Regions from separate parts of the Kineococcus haloalkalitolerans genome, predicted to be linked through region 1. Evidence: riboswitches for the same ligand, from Rfam matches in the RefSeq annotation. Region 1 holds a riboswitch; each other region holds the start of a gene.
What was found. A riboswitch is a leader RNA that binds a small molecule or an ion and turns the genes downstream of it on or off. The one in region 1 is predicted to bind S-adenosylmethionine.

Region 1 (7,319 bases):
GCGCGGACGCGGTGCTGCCGCGCGCGGCCGTGGAGGCGCGCGCCTCCGTGGCCCTGCGCAGGCCGGTCGCCTTCGAGGAGGTGCTCGGGCTCGCCGAGGAGGGGCAGCCCCTGGCGCGGCGCGTCGTGGACGACTCCGCCCGCGCGCTGGGCACGCTCGTGGCGGCGATCGCCAACACCACCATGCCCAAGAAGGTCGTCCTGTCCGGCGAGGGCGTGCGGCTGGCCGAGGTGGGCCGCGAAGCCCTGTGGGACGGGATCACCCGCCACCGCAGCGTCCACGCCTCCCCGCTCGACGTCGACGTCCAGGTCACCGGGTTCGCCGAGTGGGCGCGCGGGGCCGCCATCACCGCCGTGCGCACGTTCGTCCTCGGGCAGCGGCGCTGACGCGCCCCTACCCTGGGAGGGTGACCGGCACCCGAGCGCACGAGCGCGGCGCGCTGCTCGTGCGCCGCCGCCACGTGGACCTGTGCCGCACGCACGCGGCCACCTGTCCGGCCTGACGAGCCACCGGCGCGCCCCCGCGCGCGCCGCCCCGTCGTCCGAGCAGGAGCCGCCCGTGACCCGCGTGCCCGCCGCCCGCACCTCCCCCCGCCCCGTCCCGTCCACCTCGCCCGCTGCGGCCGGCGAGCCGCTGCGCGTCGCCCTCGTGGGCGCGGGCCCGCGCGCGCTGGGTGTCCTGGACCGCCTGGGCGTGCACGCCGCCTCCCTCGCCCGCCCGATGGAGGTGCACGTCGTCGACCCCCACCCGCCCGGCTCCGGCCGGGTGTGGCGCCCGGACCAGCACCCCCTGCTGTGGATGAACTCCCGCGCCGCCGACGTCACGGTCTTCCCCGACGAGACGTCCACCCTCACCGGCGAGGTGCGTCCCGGGCCCACCCTGTTCGCCTGGTTGAGCGAGCACCGCGACCGCCTGGCGCGCCAGTTCGCCGCGGCCGGGCAGGAGGAGCTGCGGCGGGAGGTGCTGGCCGTGCGGGAGGGCACCTTCGTCTCCCGCGCCCTGGGCAGCCGCTACCTGGCGGCCGCCTGGCGGCGGGTGGTCGACGGCCTGCCCGCCACCGCGTCGCTGCACGTGCGCGCGACCCGCGCCGTGGACCTGCTGGACGCGCCGGACGGCGGGCAGGTGCTGCACCTGGAGGACGGGACGGCGCTCGCGGTGGACGCGGTGCTGCTGGCGCAGGGCCACCCCGACGTCGAGCCCGGCCCGCGCGAGCGGGAGCTGCAGCGCCTGGCGGCCGGGCACGGCCTGACCTACCTGGCGCCCGCGTACACCAGCGACCTGCACACGGCCGGCGACCTGGACGCCCTGCGCCCCGGTGAGGACGTCCTCGTCCTCGGGATGGGGCTGGCCTTCGTCGACCTGCTCGTGCTGGTGGGCGAGGGGCGCGGTGGCCGGTTCTCCCCGGGCCCGGACGGCGGGCTGGTCTACGAGCCGTCGGGCGCCGAACCGGTCCTGCACGTCGGCTCGCGCCGCGGGGTGCCCTACCGCTCGAAGATCACCTACGAGCTGGTGGAGCGGCCGCCGCTGCCGCGCTGGTTCACCGTCGAGGGGGCCCGGGAGCTCGCGGGCCGGCTCGGCCGGCCGCTGGGGCTGCGCGCGGACGTGTGGCCGCTGGTGGCCCGCGAGCTCGCCGGCGCCCACTACCACGAGCTGTTCGCGCGCCACCCGGAGCGGACGAGGGTGCCCGCGGCGGAGTTCGAGCGGGCGTTCGCGGCCGCGCCGTGGGGCAGCGCCGAGCTGGACGCCCTCCTGGCGCGGGCCGTGCCGGCCTGCGAGGACCGCCTGGACCTGCACCGGCTCGACCGCCCCCTGGACGGCTGGTCCGGCGCGGACGCGACCGCGGTCGGCGCGAGGGTCGCCGAGCACGTCGCCGCCGACGTCGCCCGCCGCGGCGACCCGCGGCACTCCGCCGACGCGGCCGTGTTCGCGGCGCTGCTGTCCTGCTACGTCACGACCGCCGAGCTGGCCCGGCAGGGCCTGCTGGACGCGCGGTCGGCCGCGGTGGACGTCGACGGCTGGTGGCACGGGTTCTTCAGCTACGTCGCCAGCGGCCCGCCGCCGCAGCGGCTGCAGCAGCTGCTGGCCCTGCACCGCGCGGGCCTGGTCCGGTTCCTGGGCGCCGACGCCGCCGTCGACCTCGACCCCGCGACCGGCACCTGGCGGGGCCGCGCCGGCAGCGGACCCGGCGTCGTGCACGCGCGCGCCCTCGTCGACGCCCGCCTGCCCCCTCCCGGCGTCGCGCGCACCACCGACCCGCTGCTGCGGGCGCTGCACGCGCGCGGGGAGGCGCTGGAGCAGGAGTTCCGCGACCCGGGCGGCGTGGTCGTCACCGGCGGCCGGCTGGCCGTGGACGCGCACCAGCGCCTCGCGCTGGCCGGCGGCGGCGCGCACCCGCGGCGGTTCGCCGCCGGGCCGTGGGTGGCCGGTGGCGGGTGGGCGGCGGCGTTCGCGCGCCCGCGGCTGGACGCGGGGTTCTTCCGGCTCAACGACGCCCTGGCGCTGGACCTGCTGGCCGCCGCCGGGTCCGGGGACCCGGCGGCGGGCGGTCTCAGCGCCGCAGGGCGTCCTCGAGGTCGCTGAGCAGGTCCTCGGGGTCCTCCAGGCCCACCGACAGCCGCAGCACGCCGTCGGTCAGGCCGATCGCCGCGCGCCCCTGCTCGCCCAGGCGGCGGTGCGTCGTCGTCGCCGGGTGCGTCGCCAGCGACTTCGCGTCGCCGAGGTTGTTGGAGATGTCGACCACGCGCAGCGCGTCCAGCACCTCGAACGCGCGCTCCTTCGCGCGCCCGTGCGGCGCGTCGACCTCGAACGTGACGACGGTGCCGCCCAGCCGCATCTGCCGCCGTGCCAGCTCCACCTGCGGGTGCGAGTCCAGCGTCGGGTAGCGCACCCAGCGCACCGCGGGGTGGCGCTCGAGGTGCTCGGCCAGCCGCAGGGCGGTCGCCGCCGAGTGCCGCACGCGCAGCCCCAGCGTCTCCAGGCCCTTGGCCAGCACCCAGGCGTTGAACGGGCTGAGCGAGGGACCGGTGTGCCGGGTGAGCTCCTTGAACCGCCCGCCCAGGAACTCCTCGCTGCCGAGCACGGCGCCGCCCAGGACGCGGCCCTGCCCGTCGATGTGCTTGGTGCCCGAGTACACGACGACGTCGGCGCCCAGGTCCAGCGGCCGCTGCGCCACCGGGCTGGCGAACGCGTTGTCCACCACGACCACCGCGCCGGCGGCGTGCGCCAGCTCGCTGACGCGCTCGACGTCCACGAGGGACTGCACCGGGTTCGCCGGCGTCTCGAAGAACACCGCCTGCGCGGGCGTGGACAGGGCCCGCTCCCACTGCTCCAGGTCCTCGCCGTCGACGAACTCCGTGCTCACGCCCCAGCGGGGCAGGAACTCGTCGAGCACGACGAAGCAGGAGCCGAACAGGCTGCGGGCGGCCACGACCCGGTCGCCCGCGCCCAGCAGCGCCGCCAGCGTCGTGAACACCGCCGACATCCCGCTCGACGTGGCCGCGCACGCGGCCGCGCCCTCCAGCAGCCGCAGCCGCTCGGTGAACACGGAGTTCGTGGGGTTGCCGTAGCGGGAGTAGACGTAGCGGTCGACCTCGCCCGTGAACGCGGCCTCGGCAGCGGCGGCCGACTCGTACACGTACCCGCTGGTGAGGTAGAGGGCCTCGGCCGTCTCCTCGAACCCCGAGCGGGCCAGGCCGCCGCGCACGGCCAGCGTGTCCGGGCGCAGCGGGCGGCGCGCGCCGCCGTCCCCGGCCGCTCCCCCGTCCGCGCTCACGACTGCCGCCACGGCAGGCCGTCGGCGCGCCAGCCCGCGCCCCCGCGGTGCCCGTGCTCGTCCAGCGGCCCCTCGAAACCGTCGAGGACGTTGAGGGCCCGGCCGAACCCCGCGGCGGTCGCGGCCTCCGCCGCGGCGACCGAGCGCACGCCCGAGCGGCACAGGAACACCACGGGGCCCTCGTGGTCGGCGGCCACGCCGGCGGCGGCCAGCTGCTGCAGGAACGTGCGCCCCGGCGGTTCGCCGGGCACCGGCGACCAGGAGACCAGCACCGGTTCCCGCCGCAGGCCCGACAGGTCCGGCACCCCGACGAAGCGGTGCTCCGCCTCGGTGCGCACGTCGACGAGGACGGCCGTGGCGTCCTCGCGCAGCAGGTCGTAGGCGTCCCTCGGCGTGAGGTCCCCGGCGTACGGCACGTCTCCTCCATCGGTCCCGGCGTGAGCACCCCGCTCGGAGGGGTTGCTGCGGCGTCGTCGAGCCAGGTCTCTCGGCCGCTCTGGATGGTCCGGCCACCCTAGCCCGCCGCGGGCTGCCGCACGGGTTCCCGGCGCGCTACCGGCCCAGCCGGCGGTGCATGACGTGCAGGCCGACCAGCCCGTGCTCGGGGTGGTCGAAGGCCTCCGGCACCGTGGCCAGGACCGCGAAGCCGAGGGAGCGCCACAGCGCCACGGCGGCCGTGTTCGTCTCCACGACGGCGTTGAACTGCATCGCGCGGTACCCGTCGGCGGCCGCCGCGGCCACGACGTGCTCGCCGAGGGCGCGCCCCACACCCCGCCCGCGCGCCGCCGGGGACACCATGAAGCTGGCCGTCGCGACGTGCGCGCCCCGGCCGGGCCGGTTCGGGCCGCTCTTGGCCGTGCCCAGGACGGTGCCGTCCTCGTCCACGGCCACGACGACCCGCCACGGCGGCGGCTGCACCCACAGCTCGCGCGCCGCCTCGGAGATCAGGCCGCCGGGCAGGGCGTACGTCTCCCCCTCGGCGACGATCTCGTCGAAGAAGGGCCACACCCGCGGCCAGTCGTCCTCGGTCAGGTCGCGGATCAGCACCCCGGGAGGGTAGCCAGTCGACCGCCGGTGCCCGCGCGGCGGCGGGGCGGGCGGCGCCGGCCGACCAGCTGCCAGCTGCGCGCCACCGCCACCAGCTCGGGGCGCTCGCACAGCGCCCGCTCGAGCTCCAGCAGGTCCTCGTAGTACCCGCGCTCGCCCTTGCGGGCGTCGGGCAGCAGGTCGGTGACCACGCGCACCCCGAAGCGGAACTCCACGGGCGTCCCGGCCGCGGCGAGGGCCTCCTCGACCCGGTCGGCGGGCAGCGGCGCGCCGGCGTCCTCCCCCGCGGGGCCCTCCCCCGCCAGCAGGCGCCGCGCGCCGCGCAGGTCGTCCTCGCGCACCGCCGCCCGCAGCGCGGCGGCGGCCGAGCCGGGGCCCAGCACGGACAGGCACCCGCCCGGGCGGACCCGGGAGGCCAGCGCGGCCACGTCCGCCGCCAGGTCCGCCGAGGAGCCCGCCCCGGGGCGGTGCTGCAGCACGTCGTGGCACAGGACGAGGTCGAACGTGCCGCCCCCGCCGCCGGTCAGCGCCGTCAGCGCCACCACGTCACCGAGGTCGGCCTCGACCGTGCGCACCCGCTCGGCCACGCCCGCGCGGTGGGCGGCGGCGCGGGCGCGCTCCAGCACCAGCGGCGCGGAGTCGAGGGCGGTGACCTCGGCGCCGCCGTGCGCCAGGGCCACCGCGTCGCTGCCGTCGCCGCAGCCGACGTCCAGGACGCGCAGCGGTCGGCCGGAGACGGTGCGGCAGACGACCGCCAGCGTGTGCTCGACGAGCGTGTGGCGCAGCCGGCCCCACGGGGCGCTGCGCCAGGCGACCGCGGCCTCCTCCGGGTGCGGCGGCTCGCTCACCGCCGCCTGCCGACGAGGTGGAGGTTCCCGTCCGCGTCCACGGCCCGGTGCGCCACCGCGCCGCCGGCGGCGACCACGGCAGCCGCCAGCAGGTCGGCGGCCAGGTGCAGGTGCCCCGGCGAGGACCCCGACGACCCGGTGGACCCCGGGGACCCGGAGGACCCGGACGGCCCGGACGCCGGCGGCGGCACCGTCAGCGACAGGTGCCCACCGGGGCGCAGCGAGCTGGTCAGCGCGGCGACGTCGGCCTCGGCGCGCGCGACGCTGCCGCGCAGGTGCAGCACGTCGTGGCAGCAGACGACGTCGAAGGAGCCCGACCCGCCCGCGCGGTGGCGGGTCAGCGCCGCCAGCGCCGCGAGGTCGTCGAGGTCGGCGGCCACGGTGCGCACCCGGTCGGCCACCCCGGCGAGCGCGGCGGCGGCGCGGGCCTGCTCCAGGGCCGCCGGCAGGCGGTCCAGCACCGTCACCTCGTGCCCGAGGGCGGCGAGCAGGAGCGCGTCGCGGCCCTCGCCGCCGCCCGCGTCCAGGACGCGCCACGGGGCCGGCCCGAGGTCGGGGCCGGCGGCGCGCACGAGCGCGGCCACCGGCCCCGGCACGTCGTGGGCCGTTCCCGTCACCTCTCCGGGCCGACGGCGACGGGCACGCGGACCGCGTTGCCCCACTCCGTCCAGCTGCCGTCGTAGTTGCGGACGTCGCGCAGGCCCAGCAGGTGGGTGAGCACGAACCACGTGTGGCTCGAGCGCTCACCGATGCGGCAGTAGGTGATCGTCGGGGCCTCGACGTCCAGGCCGGCCTCGCCGAGGTAGATCTCCTCCAGCGCGGCGCGGTCCTTGAACGTCCCGTCCTCCGCCGCGGCGCGCGCCCACGGCACGCTGGCCGCGCCCGGCACGTGGCCGCCGCGCACGGTGCCCTCCTGCGGGTAGTCGGGCATGTGGGTGCGCTCGCCCGTGAACTCCTGCGGGGAGCGCACGTCGATCAGCGCCCCGCCGATGTGCTCGCGCACCTCGGGCAGGAACGCCCGCGCGGTGCGGTCGTCGCGCTCGACGACGGGGTAGTCGGCCTGCTCGCGCTGCGGCACCCCGGTGGTCAGCTCGCGACCCTCGGCCTGCCACTTCGCGCGGCCGCCGTCCAGCAGGCGCACGTCCTCGTGGCCGAACAGGGTGAACACCCACAGCGCGTAGGCGGCCCACCAGTTGCTCTTGTCGCCGTAGAACACGACGGTGTCGGTGCGGCGGATCCCCTTGGCGGACAGCAGCCGCGCGAACCCCTCGCCGTCGAGGTAGTCGCGGGTGACCGGGTCGTTGAGCTCGGTGTGCCAGTCCACCTTCACGGCGCCGGGGACGTGGCCGGTCTCGTACAGCAGGACGTCCTCGTCGCTCTCGACGACGACCAGGCCCTCGCGGCCGAGGTTCTCGGCGAGCCAGGTGGTGCTCACCAGGCGCTCGGGGTGCGCGTACTGCGCGAACTTCGGCTCGGACGTGTCGGCGGGCAGGGCGGTGCTGGGGGTGGTGCTGGTCATGGTCGGCTCCGGTGCGCTGGGGTGGGCGGGTGGTCGCGTCGCGGGGTGCCGCGCCGGCCGTGGCCGGGCGGCGGGCCCGGGCGACAGGCCGCCGAGGTGCGCCGGCACAGGTCGACGTGGCGCCGCGACCAGG
Region 2 (7,319 bases), on a different contig from region 1:
GGGTGGGCGCCTCGTCGCGGCGCACCCCGGTGACCCACGCCTCGTACCCGGCCAGCGCGGCCGCCAGGGGTTCCACCTTGCGCATGCGGCAGCACGCCGCCGGGTCGCGCTCGTGCAGGCGGGCGCCGTGCTCCTCGTCCTGCGCGGCGACGGTCAGCCGCGGCAGGACGTCCACCACCCGCACGTCCATCGTCGCCGCGACCGCGTCGCGGGTCCCGCGGGTCTCGGCGAAGTGGTACCCGGTGTCCAGGAACAGCACGTCCACGCCGGGGGCGTGCCGGGCCACCAGGTGCGGCAGGACCGCGTCGGCCATGCTGCACGCGACGGCCAGCCGGCCGCGGAACTCCGCGGCCGCCCAGGCCGCGACCTCGTCGGCACCCGCCCCGGCGAGGCGGTCGGCGGCCGCGGCCGCGAGCGCGCGCAGCTCCCCGGCCGGGCGGGTGGTGGGGGTCGTCCCCGTGGGGGTGCTCATCGCAGGGCCTCCTCGTCGCTGCGGTGCGCCCAGGCCGCGAACGTCTCGCGGTCGGCGCGGGTGTCCAGGTAGCGGCGCACGACGCGCTCGACGTAGTCGGCCAGGCCGGTGGCGCTCACCTTCAGCCCGCGCACCGTGCGGCCCAGCCCGGGTTCGGCGCGGTCGGCGGAGGCCAGCCCGCCGCCCAGGTGGACCTGGAACCCCGGCACCTGCACGCCGTCGTCACCGGTGACCAGCTGCCCCTTGAGGCCGATGTCGGCGGTCTGGATCCGGGCGCAGGAGTTCGGGCACCCGTTGACGTGCAGGGTGATCGGCGTGTCGAGCTCGATCCCCGCCAGTCGCCGCTCCAGCTCGGCGACCGCGTCCGCCGCCGTGGCCTTGGTCTCGACGATCGCCAGCTTGCAGAACTGTATGCCCGTGCAGGCGATGGTGCTGCGGCGGAACGGCGACGGCGCGGCGGTCAGCCCGAGCTCCCGCGCCGCGGCCAGCAGCGCGTCGACGCGGGCGGGGTCGACGTCCAGGACGACGACCTTCTGGTGCGGGGTCAGCCGCACGCGGCCCGACCCGGCGGCCTCGGCGGCGTCGGCCAGGGCGCGCAGCACCGTGCCGCTGACCCGGCCCACGGTGGGGGCCAGGCCCACGTAGCGGCGGCCGTCCTTCTGCTCGTGCACGCCGACGTGGTCACCGGGACCGCGCGGCGGCGGCGGCGCCGGGCCGTCGGTCAGCCGCCGGCCCAGGTACTCCGTCTCCAGCACCTCGCGGAAGCGCGCGGCGCCCCAGTCGGCGACGAGGTACTTCAGGCGGGCCTTGTTCCGCAGCCGGCGGTAGCCGTGGTCGCGGAACACCCGCACGACCCCGTGCCACACGTCGGGCGCCTCGTCCGCGGTGACGAACGCGCCCAGGCGCTGGGCGAGGTGGGCGCTGGTCGAGAGCCCGCCGCCGACCCACACGTCGAAACCCGGCCCGAGCTCGGGGTGGACGACGCCGACGAACGACACGTCGTTGATCTCGTGGACGACGTCCTGGCTGGGGTGGCCGGTGACGGCGGTCTTGAACTTGCGCGGCAGGTTCGCCAGTTCCGGGTCGCCGACGAAACGCCCGACGATCTCCGCCACGACCGGTGTCGGGTCGACGACCTCCTCGCGGGCGATCCCGGCCACGGGGCTGCCGAGCACGACGCGCGGGGTGTCGCCGCACGCCTCGGTGGTGCGCAGGCCCACGGCCTCCAGCTCCCGCCACACCTGCGGAACGTCCTCGACCCGCACCCAGTGCAGCTGGACGTTCTGCCGGTCGGTGATGTCGGCGGAGTCGCGGCCGAAGCGCGTGGACAGCTCCCCGACGACCCGCAGCTGCTGCGTCGTCAGCGCCCCGCCGTCGATCCGCACGCGCAGCATGAAGAACTCGTCGGACAGCTCCTCGTTCGACAGCTGCGCGGTGCGGCCGCCGTCGATGCCGGGCCGGCGCTGGGTGTACAGGCCCCACCAGCGGAACCGGCCGTTGAGGTCGTCGGGGTCGATGGAGGAGAAACCCTCCCGGGCGTACACGCGCTCGATCCGCTCGCGGACGTCGAGGCCCGGCCCGGCGGCCTTGACCTCCTCGTTGTGGTTGAGCGGTGCCCGACCGTCCACGGCCCACTGGCCGTTGCTGCGGGTGCGCGCGGGGCGGGCCGGCGGCGCGGCGGGTGCGCCGGACGTCGTGAGCGAGGGGTCGGGTGTCATCGGTCCTCACGGGGGTGCGGGCCCTCCGTGAGGAGCGCCCCTAGCGGTGACGGGGAGGGGTGGGGGAGGTGGTGCGGCGGCAGGCGTAGTTGCTGTGCACGCGCATGAGGTCGACGTACCGGCGCGAGACGAGGCGCACGGTCAGCGGCTGGACCACGTCCCCACCGTAGGGCACGCGGAACTCCCGTCAAGCCCGTCGGGGAGTTCCGCGGGTTCTCCGGCGGGTTCTCCGTGCGGTCCGCGAGGAGTTCCGGCCGGTGGCGGGTGTTGACGGTCCGGGCCCGGCGCCCTAGCGTGGTCGGCAGGTCACGAGTGCCAGCGCCAAGCCCCGGCTCGCTGGTCGGCAACCCTCCTCCGCGGCGGGGTGCTCCGGGTGAGGACCTGGTCGGTCGCCGCACGGTGCCCGGCAAGCGCGGACCTGCGGGTCCACCGGGACGAACGGGAACCCCTCGTGCGCAGACTCGTGCTCCTCGCCGTCGTGGGCCTGCTGGCCCAGCTGGTCGACGGTTCGCTCGGCATGGCCTACGGCGTCACCTCGACGACGCTGCTGCTCCTCGTCGGCACCAGCCCGGCCCTGGCGTCGGCGACGGTGCACCTGGCCGAGATCGGCACCACGCTGGCCTCCGGCGCGGCGCACCACCGGTTCGGGAACGTGGACTGGCGCGTCGTCCGGCGGGTCGGGATCCCAGGCGCCGCAGGCGCTCTCGTCGGTGCCACGCTGCTGTCGTCGTTGCCGGCGGACGTCGCCGCCCCCCTCGTCAGCGTGCTGCTGCTGGGGCTGGGCGTGTACGTCCTCGTGCGGTTCTCAGTGACCACCCTGGACGTGCGGTCCCTGCACCGCCCGCTGCGGCGCAGGTTCCTGGCGCCGCTCGGGCTGTTCGCGGGTTTCGTGGACGCGACGGGCGGCGGCGGCTGGGGCCCGGTCGGCACCCCGGCCCTGCTCGCCTCGGGCCGGCTGGAACCGCGCAAGGTGATCGGGTCCGTCGACGCCAGCGAGTTCCTCGTGGCCGTCGCGGCCAGCGCGGGTTTCCTGCTGGGCCTCGGGGCGCAGGGCATCGCCTGGTCGTGGGTCCTCGCGCTGCTCGCCGGGGGGCTGGTGGCCGCGCCGATCGCCGCCTGGCTGGTCCGGTTCGCACCCCCGCAGGTGCTGGGTGCCGCCGTCGGCACCGTCATCGTCCTCACGAACTCCCGCACCCTCCTGCGCACCGACGCCGTCGCCGCGCCGGACGGCGCGCGGTTCGCCGTCTACGCGCTCGTCCTCCTCGCCGGCGGACTGGCCGTGACCAGCGCGGTGCGCCGCCACCGGCGTTCCCGGAGCACCCCCGTCCCCGAGCTGCAGAGGAGCACCCCCGCGTGACCTACGTCGTCGCCCAGCCGTGCGTGGACGTCAAGGACAAGGCGTGCGTCGAGGAGTGCCCCGTCGACTGCATCTACGAGGGCGAGCGGTCGCTGTACATCCACCCCGACGAGTGCGTGGACTGCGGGGCCTGCGAGCCCGTGTGCCCCGTCGAGGCCATCTACCACTCCGACGACGTCCCGGAGCAGTGGTCGGCGTTCACCGCCGCCAACGTCGAGTTCTTCGACCGGGTCGGCTCCCCGGGCGGGGCGGCGGCGCACGGCCCGGTGGCCGGTGACCACCCGCTCGTGGCGACCCTGCCCGGGCCGTCCTGACGGTCCCCGCCCGCGCTGCGCCGTCCGGGTCCTCCCGGCCGCCCGGCCTCAAGGTGCCGGGCCGGACCTCCGATCGGGCAGACGTGGACGATCCCAGCGTGCCGGAGCGCGGTGAGCGGTCCCCGCTGGTGAGCCTGACGCCGCGGCGGCCCGGCGCCGGGCCGTCCCGTCGAGCCCGCGCGTCGTCGCCGAGCGCCCTGGACCGCGAGACCTCCCGCGCCGTGCTCGACAGCACCGCGGCCCTGGTGTGCGTGCTGGACGTCCACGGCCGCTTCACCCTGTTCAACCGCGCCTGCGAGGAACTGACCGGGTACGCGGCCGAGGAAGTGCTCGGCGAGGAGATGTTCGACCTGGTGGTCGTGCCGGAGGACCGCGACCTGGCCCGGCAGGGCGTCGCCCTTGGCGTGGCCCACGGGTCCTCCAGCGTCGCCGAGGGGGAGTGGCTGGACCGTCGCGGCGGCCGGCACCGCATCCGCTGGCACAACACGGTGCTGCTCGACGAGGACGGGGTGCCCGACCGCCTCGCGTGCGTGGGCGTCGACGTCACCGAGCAGCGCCGCGCCGAGGAGATGCTGCGCCAGCTGGCGAGCACCGACCCCCTCACCGGGCTGCTGAACCGGCGCGCGCTGTTCGAGCAGGCCGCTGCGGCCCTCGAGCCCGGCGGCGAGGGCTGCGGCGTCGTGTGCGCCGACCTCGACGGTTTCAAGCGCGTCAACGACGAGCACGGGCACGCCGTCGGCGACGCCGTCCTCGTCGAGGTCGCCGCCCGGCTGCGCTCCGCCGTCCGCGACGGCGACGTCGTCGCCCGCACCGGCGGCGACGAGTTCGTCCTCCTCCTGCGCGGCACCGGGTGCGACCCCGCCGACGCCGCCGCGCGCGCCGCCCGGGTCGCCGCGGCCGGCCCGCTGGCCCGCGCCCACGGCGTCGGCGTGAGCGTGGGGTGGGTCCTCGCGGCCGCCGGCGCCGACGTCGACGAGGCGCTCTCGCGCGCCGACGAGCGCATGTACGAGGTGAAGCGCTCCCGCCGGCTGGGGTGAACGCCGGTCGACCGCTCGGTGCACGTCCTCACCGCCGTGTTACGGCGGTGTTACGTTGCGCGTGTGAGCTTCCACGACCAGTTCGTGCTGGCGCAGGGGCCCCGGGCCCACCCGCAGGGGTGGGGCGAGCGCACGGCGCACGGGTGGACGCTGGCGTCCCACCCGTCCCTGCCGGTCGTCCCGCTCCTCGAGGGCGACGGGAGGACCGCCGGTTGGCTGCTCGGGTGGGTCGTCGCCGAGGACGGTGCCCTGCTGCACGAGCGGGCCTCGCTGCCCGTCGAGGCGGTCACGGGCCCCGGCGGGACGGGCGCCGACCCCGGCGCCGTGGAGGACCACCTCTACCGCTGGGCGGGGCGGTGGGCGTGCCTGCTGCTGCGCGGGCGGGCCCGCCTGCACCTGGACCCCGCCGGGTCGCTGGCCGTGGTGCACTCCCTGGCCGAGCGCGCCGTCGCCTCCACGACCACGGTGCTGCGCTGGGGCGACCCCGAGCTGGCCAGGCGCTGGGAGCGCCGCACGCTGCGCCGCAGCGGGTACCACCCCGCCGGGGTCACCAGCGCCGAGGGCGTGCAGCGCCTCCTGCCCAACCACTACCTCGACCTCGCCTCCTTCGAGCCGGTGCGGCACTGGCCCACCGCGCCGCTGGAACCGGTGAGCTCGGCCGCCGCGACCGCCGAGCGCGTCGAGGTCGTCGCCGGTGCCGTCCGCCACCTCCTCGTGTCGCTGGCGGCCCGGCACGAGCTGCTGCTGCCGCTCACCGCCGGCCGCGACAGCCGCCTCGTCGCCGCCGCCGCCCGCCCCGTCCTCGACCGCACGACGTTCGTCACCTTCGGCTACGAGGACGACCGGCGCACCGACGTCTCCTTCGCCCGCGAGGTCGCCCGGCGCCACCACTTGGACCTGCGCGTGCTGCCGCTCCCGCCGGTCCCCGAGGCCGACGCCCGCCGCTACCTCGAGCGCGTCGGGTACGACGCCCACGAGGGCAAGGCCCGCGACTTCGACCTCGCCGCCCGCGCCCTGCCCCTCGACCGGGCGTGGGTGACCGGTTTCGCCGGCGAGGTCGGCGGCGCGCCCTACTGGCGCGGCACCGACGTGCCCGCGGCCCCGCGGCCCGACGAGCTGCTGCGGCTGGTGCGGCTGCCCCCCGACGAGCGGCACGAGGACGCCCTGGCCCGCTGGCTCAAGGAGGTGCCGCACCGCGACGTGCACGACCTCCTCGACCTGGCCTACCTCGAGATGCGCGTGGGCTGCTGGGCCGGCCCCCAGCTGTACGGGGCCGCGCCCTTCACCCTCAGCGCGATCGCCGTCAACTCCCGGGCCGCTTTCACCGCGATGCTGCAGCTGCCGCTGGAGCACCGCCGGCGGCGCGAGCTGCCGCCGGCGGCGACCCGGCTGCTGTGGCCGGAGCTCGCCCGCCCGCCCTACGGCCGCGCGCCCGGGGTGCGCGGCTGGCCGGTGGCGCTGCGCCGCACCGCCGGCGCCGCGCGCGCCCGGCTGGCGCTGGGGACGCGGGCGGCGCGGCTGACCGGACGGAGCGGGTGACCGGGCGGAGCGGCTAGCGTCCGGGCACGTGCTCCGCCTCCGCGACCGCCCGCGCACCCCGCGCACGCCCTGGTGGAGGTTGCCGGCCCCGGTGCGGACGCTGCTGCTGAGCCAGTTCGCGTTCAACGTCGGCTTCTACCTCGTCGTCCCCTTCCTCGCGGTGCACCTGGCCGACGACCTGGCGATGGCCGGGTGGCTCGTCGGCGTCGTCCTGGGCGTGCGGACCTTCAGCCAGCAGGGCCTGTTCTTCGTGGGCGGTGCGCTCACCGACCGCTTCGGCGTCCGCCCCGTGCTCCTGACCGGGTGCGCGGTGCGGGTCGCCGGGTTCTGCGTGCTCGGGGTGGCGGGGTCGCTGCCGTGGGTGCTCGTCGGGACCGTCCTCACCGGGTTCGCCGCCGCCCTGTTCTCCCCGGCCGTGGAGACGGGCCTGGCCCACGAGGGCCGTCGGCTGGAGGACGCGGGCACCACCACCCGCGCGGAGCTGTTCGCCCTCGACGCCGTCGTGGAGAAGGTCGGCTCGTCCGTGGGGCCGGTGCTCGGCGCGCTGCTGCTGGCCGTCAGCTTCACCACCACCTGCCTGGTGGCCGCGGGCGTCTTCGTCGTCGTCCTCGTGGCGAACGCCCGCTGGGGCCCGCGCGCGCAGCCGGGCGGTCCCGCGCCGGCGGGCGTGCTGCACGGGTGGGGGGCGGTGCTGCGCAACCGCCGCTTCCTCGTCTTCACGGCGCTGTGCTCGACGTCGCTGCTGGCCTACAACCAGATGTACCTGGCCCTGCCGGTGGAGCTGGAGCGGGCCACCGGCTCCACGGCCGCGCTGGGGGCGATGTTCGTGGTCGCCGCGGCGGTGACCGTCACCGCGCAGGTGCCGCTGGCCCGCTGGGCACG
Region 3 (7,319 bases), on a different contig from region 1:
GCGGGGACCTGTGGAACTGGTACCTGGCGAGCTTCATCACGGCCACCGGCGCGGCGTTCCTCGTGGTCGTCTTCGCCTCGATGGCGGCCTTCGCGCTGTCGCGGATGCGCTTCCGGGGCCGGCAGCTCGTCTTCGTGCTCGTCCTGGCCGGCATCATGATCCCGGCCGACGTGCTCATCGTGCCGATCTTCCAGATGCTCAACGCCGTCGGGCTGCTCAACACCTACTGGGCGGTGATCTTCCCGCAGGCGGCCAGCGTCATCGCGCTGTTCGTCTTCAAGCAGTTCTTCGACGGGCTGCCCAAGGAGCTGGAGGAGTCCGCCCGCCTGGACGGGGCGTCCAGCTGGCGCATCTACCGCTCGATCATCATGCCGCTGTCCAAGCCGGTCATCTCGGCCATGGCGATCGTCACGTTCGTGTGGACGTGGAACAACCTGATCCTGCCGCTGTTCGTGCTGTCCAACCCGGAGCTGATGACGATCCCCGTCGGCCTGGCGACGGTGCAGGGCTCGTTCGGCCAGCGCTTCTCCGACATCCAGGCCTCCACGATCCTGGGCGCCCTTCCGCTGGTGGTGCTGTTCCTGCTGTTCCAGCGGCGCATCGTCGAGGGCGTGGCGGGCACCGGCCTGAAGGGCTGAGCCCACCCGCCCGCGGGGCGGTGGCCCGGTCCCGGCGTCAGCCGGGTGCCGGACCACCGCCCCGCCCGGCGTCCGGGCCCGGGTCCCGCCCCGGGGCCCGCTGCGGCAGGTCGCCGGCCGCCCGGGCCGCCTCGAGGGCGGCGCGGGTGCTGCTCGCGCCGTACGCCGCGCGGGCGCGGCGCAGCCGGTGCGCCACCTCCACCACGTCCAGGTCCAGCGCACGCCCCGCGAGCACCCCGGGCAGCCCGTCGCCGACGAGCTCCAGGACGCGCAGGTCGGTCTCGTCCAGCCCGGACCCGGCGGGGTCGTGCACCCCGCCGGGTCCGGGCGGGCTCGGGTCCGTGTCCACGGTCACCACCTCCACCCCCCGGTCGAGAGGGAGGGGACCGCGGTGTCACGCTCGATCGGGTGTGACCTGCGTCACGTCCGGCGCCGGCGCCACCAGCGCCGCGGTCGCCCCCGCACCACCGGCGGCGCGTCCAGCACCGGTGCGGCGGACGCGGACCGGGCGGACCGGGCGGCCCGCCAGCGCGCCACGAGGTCGTCGACGTCGACCAGCGGCACCACCACCAGCGGGCCGTCGGCGGGGCGCCGGTACAGCTCGCGCACCCGCTCGTTGAAGTCCTCGGCGACCGCGCGGGCCTCCGGCTCCGAGCGCAGCGCGGCCACGCCGGCCTCGTCGAGGAGCTGCTCGCGCTCGCGGCGCAGCGCCAGCGCGGGCGGCAGCACCGCCGACAGGTCGAAGCCCTCGCGGCGGACCTTCTCCGCCGCCCACCCCTCGACGGTGAACTCCCGGTCCAGCCCGCGCAGCGGCCGCCCCGCCCCCGGCAGGTCGTCGAAGGCTCCCCGCGCCTGCGCCTCGCGGACCTGCCGCTCGACGCGGTCGTCCCAGGGCCGCCGGACCGGTTCGCGCACCCGCCCATCCTCACCTCACGGCGCGGGCGGGCGCACCTCCTCCACCGGCAGGTGCAGCCACACCGACCGCCACGGCGCCAGCCACAGCTGACCGTCCCCGCCCCACGGCGCCGCCTCCCCGCTCAGCGCGTCCACCGCCCCGGCCAGGCCCAGCTCCTCGACGCGGTGCCCGGGGAAGGGCCGCCAGGTGCCCGTGACGTTGAACAGGCACAGCAGCTCCCCCAGCGGGTGCCTGCGCACGAACGCCAGCACCCCGGGGTCGGAGGGCTCCAGCACGTCCGCGGCGACGCTGGCGTGCAGGTGCGGCAGGCCGGCGCGCGTGCGCGCCAGGTGCCGCAGCCCGGCCAGCGCCCGCCCCGGCACCGACGCGGGGTCCCGGGCGGCCCCCAGGTCCCGCTCGTCCAGCCGCGGCCGGTGCGCCCACCGGTTGTCGGCGGCGTGCGCCGGGTCGGCGGCCCAGTCCGGGTCGCCGGGCGCGGCGACCTCGTCGCCGGACCACACCACCGGGATGCCGCCCCAGGCGAAGACGACGGCGTGGGCCAGCAGGTGCCGGGCCAGCGCCGCGTCCACCTCCGCCTCCAGCTCCGCGTGCACCCGCGGGTCCCCCGTCCCGGCGGCCAGCGCCTCGCGGGCCGCGGTCAGCCCCACCAGGTCCGCGCACGTGCCGCTGATCCGCCGGTCCCCCGTCGCCGGGTTCTCCTGGAACACCAGGCCGCGCGCGGTGGACCCCTCGAAGGCGCCGGAGTACCAGTCGGACAGGAACGAGCGGTGGGCGTGCCCGTCGAGCCCGACCGCCGCGGCGTCGGCGTCGGAGACGGCCCAGCCGATGTCGTCGTGGCAGCGCGCGTACGTGATCCACGCGGTCGTCGTCGGCACGGTGGGCAGCGCCCGCAGCGCCTGCGCGGCCAGCCGCACGTCCTGCGCGGCCAGCGACGACCACACCTGCACCATGAGCGTGTTGTGGTACGCCAGGTCGCTGACGCGGCCGTGGTGGCGGCCGCGGCCGAGGTAGTGGACCAGGTCGTCGGGCGCGACGATCGCCTCGGCCTTCAGCAGCACCGCGGGGCAGGCGATGCGGGTCAGCGCGCGCAGCACCTGCACCACGGAGTGCACCTCGGGCTGGTTCTGGCAGTTCGTGCCCATCCGCTTCCACAGGAACGCCACCGCGTCCAGGCGCAGCACCTCCACCCCGAGCTCGGCCAGGAACAGCACGATCGAGGCGAACTCGGCGAGGACCTCGGGGTTCGACCAGTCCAGGTCCCACTGGAAGGAGTTGAACGTCGTCCACACCCAGCCGCCGAGCTCGTCGTCGAAGGTGAAGCTCCCGGGGGCGAAGTCGGGGAACACCTCCGGCAGCGTGCGCTCGTGGGCGTCAGGCAGGGTCCGGTCGTCGAAGACGTGGAAGTAGCGGCGGTAGCGCTCGTCGCCGGCGCGCGCCGCGCGGGCCCACTCGTGCTCGCGGGCGACGTGGTTGAGCACGAGGTCCAGGACGAGGCTGGTGCCGCGCGCGCGCAGGGCGGTGGCCAGCTCGCGCAGGTCCTCCACGTCGCCCAGGTCCTCGCGCACGGCGCGGTAGTCGGCCACGGCGTAGCCGCCGTCGCTGTCGCCCTCGCGCGGGCGCAGCAGGGGCATGAGGTGCAGGTAGGTGACCCCGAGGTCCTCGAGGTGGTCCAGCCGGCCGGCCACGCCGGCCAGGGTGCCCGCGAACCGCTCGGTGTAGGCGGCGTACCCGACGGCGCGCGGGGACTGGAACCAGTCGGGGCGCAGGGTGCGGGCCTGGTCCAGGCGGTGCAGGTCGTCGGGCCGGCGGGCGCACGCCCCGGCGGCCAGGCGCAGCAGCCGGGCCGCCAGGTCGTCGGCGACGTCCGGCGCGTGCAGACCGGCCAGGCCGCTGCGCAGGTCCTCCCACCAGCGCTCCACCCGCAGGGCGAACACCTCGCGGCGCGCGGGCGGCAGCCCGTCCAGCAGCCCGTCCAGCAGCCCGGCGGGCACCTCCCACGGCGCGCCGCCCGCACCGCCGGTCGTCGTCGTCCCGGTCATCCGTCCCCCCGCGCTGCTGTTGACACGTCCAGGACCCCTTCCTACCGTGACCGCAGGTCAAGAGCGGCAGCGTGAAGCCCTGGCTGGCTGCCCGGCAACCCTCCACCGCGGTGGGGTGCTCCAGGTGACGACCCGGCCGGGCGGTGGGCGCCCGGCAAGCGCGGCTCCGCGGAGCCCGGCCCGGAAGCAGGTCCTCGTGCCCGAACGCCCCAGCGCCCTGACCACCCGCCTGCCGGCGCAGCACCGCCTGCGCGACGCGCCCGCCCTGCTGCACGTGGAGGGCGTGGTCGAGCACGGCGACGAGCGCGGGCGGCTGCTGGGGTTCCCGACGGCGAACGTCGCGGTGCCCGAGCACGGGCTGCGCGACGGCGTGTGGGCCGGCACGGTGCAGGTGGACCCGGCTACCGGCGGGCCGGTGCACGTGGCCGCCGTGTCGGTGGGCCACCGCCCGACCTACTACGGCCGGGACGGGCAGCGGCTGCTGGAGGCGCACCTGCTCGACTTCGACGGCGACCTGTACGAGCGCACCGTGCTGGTGCGCCTGCACGAGCGGCTGCGCCCGCAGCGCCGCTACGCCGGCTCCAGCGAGCTCGTGGAGCAGCTGCGCCTGGACGTGGCCGCCACCCGCGCGTGGGCGCTGCGGGCCGGCCTGGGCGGCTGAGGGCGCACCCGCTCCCCGACCGGGGTCGACTGCCCGTGCACCGACCGGGTCAGCTGCCCGTGTAGCGGCCCGGGCGGTGGTTCATCGCCAGCACGAGGTTGAGCACGACCGCGCCCGCGGCCGACAGCGCGGCCACCGCCGGGCCGACGACCGCCACGGACGCGGTGACCACGGCGACGTCCAGCACCATCTGCACGTAGCCGGCCCGCCAGCCGAGCCGTTCCTGCAGCACCAGCGCCAGGACGCCGAACCCGCCGAGGCTGGCGCGGTGGCGGAACAGCACGAGCAGCCCCGTGCCGGCCACGAGGTTGCCGGCCAGCACCGCGTAGACGGGGTCGATCCGCAGGTCCGGCAGGCAGGCCGCCTGCAGGGGGCTGAGCAGGGACACCGCCGCGACGGCGAGCGCAGAGCGCAGCGTGAAGGCCCAGCCCTTGACCCGCACGGCGAGCACGACGAACGGCAGGTTCACCAGCGGGAACAGGACGCCGAAGGGCAGACCGGCCGCGTAGCCGAGGAGCAGGGCGAGCCCGGCGGTGCCGCCGGTGACGGCCGAGGCCGCGTGCAGCAGGTGCAGCCCCAGGGAGGCCAGGAAGGTCCCGACGAGCAGGCCCGCCACGTCCTCGGCGCGGGAGTGGGGCAGCGGCGCGGCCGCCGCGGTGGGTGGCCGGGTCGCGGCCGGTCCGGTCGTCGTCACCCGCGCAGCGTCGCGACGCCGGGTACCGGTGCGCAAGCGGGACTGGTCCGGACGGGCAGATCGTCCAGCAGGACGTCGTTCCAGCGGCAGAGTGCCCACCGGACCCACCCCGCAGGGCCCAGCGGGCGTCAGAGGGCGGTGCCGAGCAGCGAGCCGGTCCCGTAGGTGACGAGCATGGCGACGGCTCCCCCGCCGGTGGTGCGCAGCACGGCCCGGCGCGGGTCGGCGCCGCCGAGGCGGGCGCTGACGAGGCCGGTGACGGCGAGCGCGAGCAGGACCGCGGCGGAGCAGGCCGGTGCCCGCGCCGCGTCCGGGGGCAGCAGCACGGCGAGCAGGGGCAGCGCCGCGCCGAGGGTGAACGCCAGCACCGACGCCCCCGCGGCCTGCCAGGGGCGCACGACCTCCTGCGGGTCCAGGCCGAGCTCCGCCTCGGCGTGCGCACCGAGGGCGTCGTGCGCGGTCAGCTCGCGGGCGACCTGCCGCGCCAGCGCCGGCGAGAGCCCCTTGGCGGTGTAGATCGCGGTCAGCTCGTCGAGCTCCTCGTCCGGCAGCTCGGCCAGCTCGCGCCGCTCGCGCGCCAGCAGCGCGGACTGCGTGTCGCGCTGGGTGCTGACGGAGACGTACTCCCCGACCCCCATCGACAGGGCGCCGGCCACGAGCCCGGCCAGACCGGTGGTGAGCAGGACGCCGCGGTCGTCGGTGGCGGCCACGACACCCAGGACGAGCGCGGCCACGGAGACGATGCCGTCGTTGGCGCCGAGGACGCCGGCGCGCAGCCAGCTCAGGCGGCCGCTGACGGAGCCGAGGTGCTCGGCGGGTTCGCGGTCGTGGTGGGCCAGGTCGGTCACGACCGCCACGCTACTCGCCGCGGTACCACCCGCTCGCCGCTTCCGCTTGCAGCGCAACGGCATCCGCGCCCGAGCAGGCCAGCCTGCCCTCACCGGCGGGCGGCTCGTACAGTGGCGCGCGCCCCAGCCGGAGCACCCCCGTCCCCGCGATCGGAGCGACCCGTGCCCGCCCGAGCACCCCACCTGTCCCCGCGCCCGCTGGCCGTCGTGCTCCTGGGCGGGTTCTGCGGCACGGCGCTGCGCTACGCCGCGGAGAGCGCCTGGCCGTCCCCGGCGACGGGGTGGCCGTGGGCGACGTTCGGCGTCAACCTGCTGGGCGCCTTCGGCCTGGGCGCGCTGCTGGAGGGCCTGGCGCGGCGGGGTCCCGACGAGGGGCGGCGGCGGCTGCTGCGGCTGGGCCTGGGCACCGGCCTGCTGGGGTCCTTCACGACGTACAGCTCGCTGGCGGGCGAGGCGGACCTGCTCGTGCGCGGGGGGGCTCTCGCGACCGGGGCGGCCTACGCCGTCCTCAGCGTGGCCCTCGGCCTGCTGGCGGCCCTGCTGGGGGTGCTCGCGGCGGCCCGCCACCACCGCTGGCGGACCGCGCGGCGCCCGGCGGTGTCGACGACGGTGGACCCGGACGCGGACCCGGACGCGCCGCGGTGAGCGCCCTGCTCGTCCCGCTGGCGGTGTGCCTGGCCGGGTCGCTGGGCGCGGTGGCCCGCTTCGTCGTGGACGGGGAGGTGCGGCGCCGGTGGCCCACGACCTTCCCGTGGCCGACCGTGGGGGTCAACGTCACCGGCTCGCTGCTGCTGGGCCTGGTCACGGGGCTGGTGCTGGCCGGCGCCGGGCCGCAGGACCTGCGCGCCGTCGCGGGCCTGGGGTTCTGCGGCGGGTACACGACGTTCAGCACGGCGGTGCTGGAGAGCGTGCGCCTGGCGCAGCGGGGCGCGTGGTGGGCCGCCGCGGGCAACGCGGCCGGGACGCTGGTGGCGACGACGGCCGCCGCCGCGGCTGGTCTGGCGGCCGGGCTGGCCCTGGGGTGAGCCGCTGCGGTGGGGTCCCCGGGGCCGTGAGAGTCCTCTCACCGTCCTCTCGCGCGGCTCTCACGCCGCGCTGGTCGACTGTCCGCATGGCTGACCGGACCACCGCCCGCACCCGTACGCGCACCGCGGGGCTGCTCGCCCTGCCCGCCGCCGTCCTGCTCCTGCTGCCCGCCTGCGGCGGGGACGACGCCGCAGCACCGGCCGGTGACGCCGTGACCCTGAGCCCCGGCGAGCAGGGCGCGGACCCGGCGAGCCCGACCACCTCCCCCGACGACTCCCCCGGGACCTCGCCGGACAGCTCCCCGGAGGGCGCTCCGGCGGCGCCGGCGGCGCCCGCGGGGCCCCGGCCGGCGAGCGGCACGTGCACCGACGTCCCCGTGCCCGAGGACGGCCGCTACGTCGTGGCCGACGCCGGCTCGGCGGTCGTGCCGTTCACCGACGGGCGCCTGTCGCTGGCCGACGTCCGGGCGGCCGGGGGCTGGACCACCGAGGTCGACG
Region 4 (7,319 bases), on a different contig from region 1:
GGGCGCGGCGGGGGCGGGCACGCTCGGGCGCGACCCCCTGGAGGTCGCCGCCGACGCGGTCGACGACGCCGCCGGCGCGCTGCAGCCGGAGGAGCTCGCCGCCATGGAGCGCCTCGACCAGCCGCGGCGCGTGCTGTTCGTGCACGCCCACCCCGACGACGAGAGCATCGGCAACGGCCTGACGATCGCCCGCTACGCCGCCGCCGGCGCGGGCGTCACGCTGCTGACGGCGACCCGCGGCGAGCAGGGGGAGGTCATCCCCGCCGAGCTCGCCGGGCTGGGCCCGGACGAGCTGGCCGAGCACCGCACGCGCGAGCTGGCCGCCGCCACCGAGGCCCTCGGCGTGGACGACCACCGCTTCCTCACCCGCCCCGACGGCTCCGGCTACCGCGACTCCGGGATGGTCTGGCTGGCCCCGGGCGTCGCCGGCACGGGCGAGGACCTCGACCCGCGCGCCCTGACCGCCGCCGACGTCGAGGAGGTCGCCGAGCGGGTCGCCGAGGTGGTGCGCGAGGTGCGTCCGCAGGTCGTCGTCACCTACGAGCCGGGCGGCGGGTACGGCCACCCCGACCACGTGCGCGTCGCGGAGGCGACCCGCCGGGCCCTCGTCCTGGCCGCCGGGGACCGCCACGACGGCTCGGTGCCCTGGCAGGTGGCCAAGGTCTACGAGACCGTCCAGCCGGAGTCGCTGACCCGCGCGGCCCTGCGCGCCCTGGCCGCGGCCGGGCTGGCGGACGTGCCCGACCCGGACGGCCCGCTGCCGTCGGTGGTCGTGCCCGACGAGGAGGTGACCACGGCCGTGGACGGCGCCGAGCACGTGGCCGCCAAGCTGGCCGCGCTGCGCGCGCACGCCTCGCAGGTGACGGTCGACCTGGAGGGCCGCGAGCCGGTGATGCGGCTGTCCAACCGGGTGCCGCAGCCGGTCCTGCCCGTGGAGCACTTCCGGCTCGTGCACGGCGTGGCGAGCGGCCCGTTCGACGACGCCGGCCGCGAGACGGACCTGTTCGCCGGCGTCGCTCTGTGAACCGCCGCCGCTGACTCGGCGCGTCCGTGCCCGCCCGGTGGCGCGGATGCGCCGGACTGCTCCGGACGGGTGAACCCGGTCCTCCGAACCGGTCACGGACGGTGGCCGTCCGGCAGCGCGGCGGGTTGGCTGGCTCCGCGGCCCGGTGCTCCGACCGGGCCGGACGAGAGGAGCAGCCGGTGGCGCCGAAGGCCGAGCCCGTACGGGGTGGACCGGGTCGAGCGGGTGGACCGGGCGCGGGTCCGCGGCGCGGCCGCGACGCCGGCGACGTCGGGCGGGTGCGCGAGGCCCACCGCCGCCGCCGCACCACGCTGGCGCTGCTCGCCGTCCTCGCGCTCGTCCTCGTCGTCGACGTGCGCCTGGCGCTGGGCCTGCCGCTCGTCCCGGCGCTGCCGGCCGTGGACCCGCTCTACGTCATGGCGGGCCTCTTCTTCGCCCTGCTCATCGTGCTGCTGCTGGGGCAGACGCTCGTCGCCGGCCGCTCCCCGCACGTGCTGTACCGCCCCGAGCAGATCGACGTGACCCTGGACGACGTCAAGGGCCTGGGCCCGGTCAAGGAGGACGTCGAGCGCAGCCTCGACCTGTTCCTGGGCGCGCGCAGCTTCCGCCGCGACATGGGCGGCCGGCCCCGCCGCGGCCTGCTGTTCGAGGGCCCGCCCGGCACGGGCAAGACGCACATGGCCAAGGCCATGGCCCGCGAGGCGGGCGTGCCGTTCCTCTTCGTCTCCGCGACCTCGTTCCAGTCGATGTGGTACGGCGCGACGGCCCGCAAGGTCCGCTCCTACTTCAAGGCCGTGCGCCGCGCGGCCCGCGCCGAGGGCGCCGCCGTCGCCTTCATCGAGGAGATCGACGCCATCGCCGGCGCGCGCGGCGGCATGTCCTCGGCCACAGCGCTGGCCACGCCCCTGGAGGCCGCCCCCGCCAGCGCCGGGGTGCTCTCCTGCGGGGGCCTGTCCGGGCTGGAGCGGCTCGTGACCGGCATGGCCGGCGCGGGCGGCGCGCCCGCCCCGGTGCGCGTGGAGCGCCTGGCCAGCAGCGAGGGCGCCAGCGGCGTCGTCAACGAGCTGCTCGTGCAGATGCAGTCCTTCGACGAGCCGACGGCCGGGGAGCGGCTGCGCGGCGCGCTGGTCGACCTGGCCAACCGCTTCCTGCCCGAGGGCCGCCGGCTGCGCCGCCCGCGCACCGAGCCCGCCGAGGTCCTCGTCGTCGCCGCGACCAACCGCGCCGACGCCCTCGACCCCGCGCTGCTGCGCCCCGGCCGCTTCGACCGCCGCCTGGCCTTCGGCCTGCCCGACAAGGCGGCCCGGCGCGAGCTGGTGGACCACTTCCTGGCCCGCAAGGCCCACGAGCCGGCCCTCGACGAGGCTGAGCGCCGCGACGCGCTGGCCGGCGTCACCTCCGGCTACAGCCCCGTGATGATCGAGAACCTGCTCGACGAGGCCCTCGTCAACGCCGTGCGCCGCGGCGGCGACGGGATGTCGTGGGCGGACCTGGAGCACGCGCGCCTGGTCACCGAGGTCGGCCTGGGCCAGCCCGTCGGCTACACCGCGCACGAGGCGCGGCTCATCGCCACGCACGAGGCCGGGCACGCCGTCGTGGCCCACCTCGTCGCCCCGCACCGGCGCCTGGACGTCCTGACGATCGTCAAGCGCGCCAGCGCCCTCGGGCTGCTCGCCCACGGCGACGTCGAGGACGTCTACACGCGCTCGCGCTCGGAGCTGGCCGGGCTCATCCGCATCGCCTTCGGCGGGCAGGTGGCCGAGGAGCTGTTCTTCGGCGACGTGTCCACGGGCCCCTCCGGCGACCTGCAGGCCGCCACGACGACGGCCGCGCAGATGGTGGGGGCTGCCGGGATGGCCGGGACGCTGGTCTCCTTCGCGGCGGTGCAGAACGGCGCGTTCGCCGACGGCAACCTCGTCTCCCGGGTCCTGGGCGACGCCGAGGGCCGTCGCCTGGTCGAGGCGCTGCTGGCCGAGCAGAAGGAGGCCGTGCGCGAGCTGCTGGGGCGCCACCGCCACCTGGTGGCCGCCCTGCGCGACGCGCTGCTGGAGCGCCACGAGCTCATCGGCCACGAGATCACCGACGTGCTCGCGGCCGCCGCGCACGAGCCCGCTGCCGACGCGGCCGGCGGGCCCGAGCGGGTGCTGGACCTGCGCGACGGGGCGGTCCTGCCCACCGGCCCGCGCCCGCCCGCCTGACCCGCCCGCTCGCCCCGGCCCGCGCGCCCCGCCCCGCCCGCCGGGGTCCGGGGCGCGCGGCGCTCAGCCGCGGCGCTGCTCGACAGCGCCGGTGCGCTCGTGGCACGCTCCGCGCAGGTCATGAGCGCCAGCGCCAAGCCCCGGCTCGCTGGCCGGCAACCCTCCACGTCGTGGGGTGCCCCGGGTGATGACCTGACCTGGTGCTGACGCACGGGTAAGGACGGGCGCTCGCACGACACCTCCCGGGCCGACGCACCTCAGCGTCCACGACCGGAGGAGCAACGGGTGAGCACCGCCACCGACGACCAGACCACCGAGCGCACGAGCGCCGGGCCGGACGCCGCGCAGCGGCTCGCCGCCGTGCGGGAACGGCTGCGGCCGCTGCTGGAGCGGATCGCCGAGGGCACCGTGCAGCGCGAGCGCGGCCACGTCCTGCCCCGCGAGCAGGTGCGCGAGCTGCTGGACGCCGGGTTCGGCCGGCTGCGGGTGCCCGTCGAGGAGGGCGGGGAGGGGCTGGACGTGCGCGGGCTGGCCGAGGTCCTCGTCGACGTGGCCGCCGCCGACCCGAACCTGCCGCAGGTCTTCCGCGGCCACCTGGCCTGGGTCGAGCACCTGCTGTCCCTGCCGGCGGGGGAGTACCGCACCCGCTGGGTCGAGCGCGTCGTGGCCGGTGAGCTGGTCGGCAACGCCTGGAGCGAGACGGGCGACGCCGCGACCGGGAAGCAGCAGACCGTGGTGACCCGGCGCGACGGGCGCTGGGTCGTCGACGGCCGCAAGTACTACACGACCGGCACGATCTTCGCCGACTGGACGGACGCGACCGCGCGGCGCCTCGCCGGGGACGGCACCGAGGAGGTCGTCACCGTCCTCGTGCGCACCGACCAGCCGGGCGTGCGGGTCAGCGACGACTGGGACGGCTTCGGGCAGCAGCTGACCGGCACCGGCACCCTCGTGCTGACCGGCGCGGTGGTCGAGGACGAGGACGTCGCCTCCTTCACCGACCGCTTCCGCTACCAGACGGCCCTGTACCAGCTGGTGCTGCTCGCCGTCCTCGCCGGCGTCGCCGAGGCCGTCGAGCGCGACACCGGCGCGCAGGTGCGCTCGCGCACCCGCAGCTACACGCACGGCTTGGCGCCGCTGGTGCGCCACGACGCGCAGGTCCTCGCCGTCGCCGGAGAGGTCTCGGCCACCGCCTTCACCGCGCGCGCCCTCGTGCGCTCGGCCGCCGAGGCCGTGCAGGCGGCCGCCGACACCGCCCACGAGCGCGGCTCGGCCGCCGACCGCGCCGCCAACGTGGAGGCGGAGGTGCGCACGGCGCAGGCGCAGGTCGTGCTGTCGGAGAGCGTGCCGCGCGCCGCGACCCTGCTGTTCAACACCCTGGGCGCCTCGGCGACCAGCCGGGCGCGGGCCCTGGACCGGCACTGGCGCAACGCCCGCACCGTCGCCTCGCACAACCCGGTGATCTACAAGCAGCGCATCGTGGGGGACTGGTCGGTCAACGGCACCGAGCCGCCGTTCGTCTGGGACGTCGGCACGCACGCCTCCGTGGACGCGGCGGCCGTGCGGGCCGCCGAGGGCGCCCGCGGCTGAGGCCGGACGGCGACGACCTGCGCCCCAGCCGCGGGAGCGGCGGGGGCGCCGGTCGTCGCCGGTGTCAGCGCACCGAGCGGTCGGCGCGCTCCAGCAGCGGCAGCAGGTCCTCGCGGGTGGTGCGGCGCGGCCGCTCGGGGTCGCCGTCCTCGGTGTACGCGCCGGCGTAGGCGGGCTGGTCGCGCTGGAAGCGCCAGCTGTCGGCCAGGGAGCCGGTGTCGAGCACGTCGTAGCCCAGGGAGTCCAGGAAGGCGGCGACGACCCGCTCGGCGTCCTCGTCGTCCCCGGCGGTCAGCAGCGTCGTCCGCTCCGGCGAGCCCGCCGGGCGCTGCAGGACGCCGAGGTTCGCGGCGAAGATGTTGTTGAACGCCTTGACGACCCGGGCGCCGGGGAAGTGGCGCTGCACGAGCTCGCTGGTCGTCAGCTCGTGGCTGTCCAGCTCGGCGGTGTCGCCGTCGCGCTCCGGGTAGTAGTTGCAGGTGTCGACGACGACCTTCCCGGCCAGCAGGTCCGTCGGCAGGTCCCGCACGCGGCCCAGCGGGATGGTCAGCACCACCAGGTCCCGCGCCGCCGCGGCCTCCTCGACGGTGCCGGCGCGCGCCCGGGGGCCCAGCTGCCCGACGAGGTCCGCCAGCGACGCCGGGCCGCGCGAGTTCGCCACGACGACGTCGTGGCCGGCGTCGACCGCCAGCCGCGCGACGGTGCTGCCGATGTTGCCGCTGCCGATGATCCCGATCTCGCTCACGGTCCCTGCAAGGCGCCGCGGGGGCGGGGTGTTCCCGCGGCGCGACGTGGCGCGACGTGCCGCGACGGGCCTCAGGGACCCGGGCGCACCCGGTAGTGGTAGGCGTGGTGCACCCCGAAGCCGGCCCCCTCGTACAGGGCGCGGGCGCCCGCGTCCTCCGCGGCCACCTGCAGGAACGCCGAGACGGCCCTGTGCGCGCGGCCGGAGCCGGCCACCTCGGCCAGCAGCCGGCGGGCCAGCCCGCGCCGCCGGTGGGACGGGGCCACCTCCACGGCCGACACGCCCAGCCAGCCCGCGCCGAGGGACCCGCGCGCCACGGCCACGACGGCGCCGTCCTCGACGACCCGCGCGAACACCTGCGCGTCGGCGGAGGCCAGCACCCGCAGCCCCGCCGGCGGCACCGCCGGCCCGCCGCGGTGGTGGTACCCGGCCAGCCACTGCTCGTCGGGCTCCGCGGTGGACACGACCGAGCACCCGGCCGGCAGCGGCACCTCGCCCGGGCCGGGCAGGTCGTCCACGGCGGCGGTCAGCACCAGCGTCGGGGTGTCCACCGCCCAGCCGAGCGCGGCCAGCTCCCGCGCCACCTCCGGCGCGTCCGGTCCGTCGGGCGCCGTGCCCGCGGCGTGCGGGACGGCCACCCGGGCCGGCAGGCCGCGCCGGGCGTAGAAGGCCTCCACCGCGGCGACCGCCTCGTGCAGCGGGACGCCGGGCGAGCCCAGGGCCAGCGCCGAGTTCGCCCGCCCGGTGAAGCCGCCGGCCGCCCGCAGCCGCCAGCCGCCGAGGCGCTCGACCTCGTGCGGGCGCCAGTGCGCGGCCGCCACCAGCTCCAGCTCCTCCACGCCGACGGCCTCGTGCGGCGCCGCGCGGGACCGGCGCGGCGCCCGGGGCGCCGGCGGCGGGGGCACGGCCTTGCCGGCCAGCAGGTCCGCGCGCCGGACGGTGACCTCGCCGCGGCGGGTGCGCACCACCAGGCGCTCGGAGTCGGCGGCGAGCAGCTCGCCCAGCGCGTCGGCGGCCGAGCCGTCGTCGCGGCGGTGGCGCAGCACCACCCGCGCGCCCGGCACCAGCTCGTGCGGGCGCAGCACGTGGCGCGCCCGCAGGCCGCCGCCCGGCTCCCCGTCGACCCCCGCGCCCAGCCCGCCGCTCACCCGTCCGACCCCCTCCACCTGCCGCCCGCGCGGCCGTCGGGGATACTAGGCGGCGGTCGTGCCCGGCCCGGAGGGCCGGAGGAGGAGGGACGCTCGTGACCTACGTCATCGCCCAGCCGTGCGTGGACGTCAAGGACAAGGCGTGCATCGAGGAGTGCCCCGTCGACTGCATCTACGAGGGCAAGCGTGCGCTGTACATCCACCCCGACGAGTGCGTGGACTGCGGGGCCTGCGAGCCCGTGTGCCCCGTCGAGGCCATCTACTACGAGGACGACGTCCCCGAGCAGTGGTCGGCGTTCACCGCCGCCAACGTCGAGTTCTTCGACCAGATCGGCTCCCCGGGCGGGGCCGCCAAGCTGGGGGAGATCGACGCCGACCACTCGCTCGTGAAGTCCCTGCCCCCGCAGGGCGGGGAGAGCTGAGCGCGCGCGGGGCGGCGCTGCCGGACTTCCCCTGGGACTCGCTGGCCGCGGCCGCCGCGCGCGCCCGCGCCCACCCCGGCGGGATCGTCGACCTGTCGGTCGGCACGCCCGTGGACCCCACGCCCGCCGTGGTCGCCGACGCGCTGCGCTCGGCGGCCGACGCCCCCGGCTACCCGCAGACGTGGGGCACGC

Region 2: another riboswitch for S-adenosylmethionine. It lies ahead of ACRYMY_RS15270 (sulfite exporter TauE/SafE family protein); the one in region 1 lies ahead of ACRYMY_RS10170 (rhodanese-like domain-containing protein).
Region 3: another riboswitch for S-adenosylmethionine. It lies ahead of ACRYMY_RS10740 (riboflavin kinase); the one in region 1 lies ahead of ACRYMY_RS10170 (rhodanese-like domain-containing protein).
Region 4: another riboswitch for S-adenosylmethionine. It lies ahead of ACRYMY_RS08430 (acyl-CoA dehydrogenase family protein); the one in region 1 lies ahead of ACRYMY_RS10170 (rhodanese-like domain-containing protein).

The regions. Positions count from the first base shown of each region.
Region 1 covers NZ_JBJLSH010000021.1:37,491-44,809, reverse strand. The annotation lists gene ACRYMY_RS10185 (ROK family protein) at 1-386, shown strand, start outside; gene ACRYMY_RS10180 (FAD/NAD(P)-binding protein) at 559-2,580, shown strand; gene ACRYMY_RS10175 (O-succinylhomoserine sulfhydrylase) at 2,549-3,772, opposite strand; gene ACRYMY_RS10170 (rhodanese-like domain-containing protein) at 3,769-4,188, opposite strand; SAM riboswitch class I at 4,193-4,279, opposite strand; gene ACRYMY_RS10165 (GNAT family N-acetyltransferase) at 4,325-4,819, opposite strand; gene ACRYMY_RS10160 (class I SAM-dependent methyltransferase) at 4,813-5,667, opposite strand; gene ACRYMY_RS10155 (class I SAM-dependent methyltransferase) at 5,664-6,284, opposite strand; gene ACRYMY_RS10150 (sulfurtransferase) at 6,281-7,186, opposite strand.
Region 2 covers NZ_JBJLSH010000040.1:32,716-40,034, forward strand. The annotation lists gene ACRYMY_RS15260 (phosphoadenylyl-sulfate reductase) at 1-472, opposite strand, end outside; gene ACRYMY_RS15265 (nitrite/sulfite reductase) at 469-2,190, opposite strand; SAM riboswitch class IV at 2,495-2,609, shown strand; gene ACRYMY_RS15270 (sulfite exporter TauE/SafE family protein) at 2,642-3,547, shown strand; gene fdxA (ferredoxin) at 3,544-3,861, shown strand; gene ACRYMY_RS15280 (GGDEF domain-containing protein) at 3,945-4,898, shown strand; gene ACRYMY_RS15285 (asparagine synthetase B family protein) at 4,962-6,437, shown strand; gene ACRYMY_RS15290 (MFS transporter) at 6,466-7,319, shown strand, end outside.
Region 3 covers NZ_JBJLSH010000023.1:19,030-26,348, reverse strand. The annotation lists gene ACRYMY_RS10760 (carbohydrate ABC transporter permease) at 1-638, shown strand, start outside; gene ACRYMY_RS10755 (hypothetical protein) at 676-987, opposite strand; gene ACRYMY_RS10750 (DnaJ family domain-containing protein) at 1,059-1,553, opposite strand; gene ACRYMY_RS10745 (amylosucrase) at 1,569-3,593, opposite strand; SAM riboswitch class IV at 3,649-3,760, shown strand; gene ACRYMY_RS10740 (riboflavin kinase) at 3,790-4,254, shown strand; gene ACRYMY_RS10735 (YitT family protein) at 4,304-4,948, opposite strand; gene ACRYMY_RS10730 (VIT1/CCC1 transporter family protein) at 5,077-5,787, opposite strand; gene ACRYMY_RS10725 (FluC/FEX family fluoride channel) at 5,959-6,441, shown strand; gene ACRYMY_RS10720 (fluoride efflux transporter FluC) at 6,438-6,821, shown strand; gene ACRYMY_RS10715 (hypothetical protein) at 6,908-7,319, shown strand, end outside.
Region 4 covers NZ_JBJLSH010000016.1:46,822-54,140, forward strand. The annotation lists gene mshB (N-acetyl-1-D-myo-inositol-2-amino-2-deoxy-alpha-D-glucopyranoside deacetylase) at 1-1,024, shown strand, start outside; gene ACRYMY_RS08425 (AAA family ATPase) at 1,303-3,222, shown strand; SAM riboswitch class IV at 3,339-3,449, shown strand; gene ACRYMY_RS08430 (acyl-CoA dehydrogenase family protein) at 3,508-4,812, shown strand; gene ACRYMY_RS08435 (NADPH-dependent F420 reductase) at 4,877-5,557, opposite strand; gene ACRYMY_RS08440 (GNAT family N-acetyltransferase) at 5,629-6,705, opposite strand; gene fdxA (ferredoxin) at 6,801-7,127, shown strand; gene dapC (succinyldiaminopimelate transaminase) at 7,124-7,319, shown strand, end outside.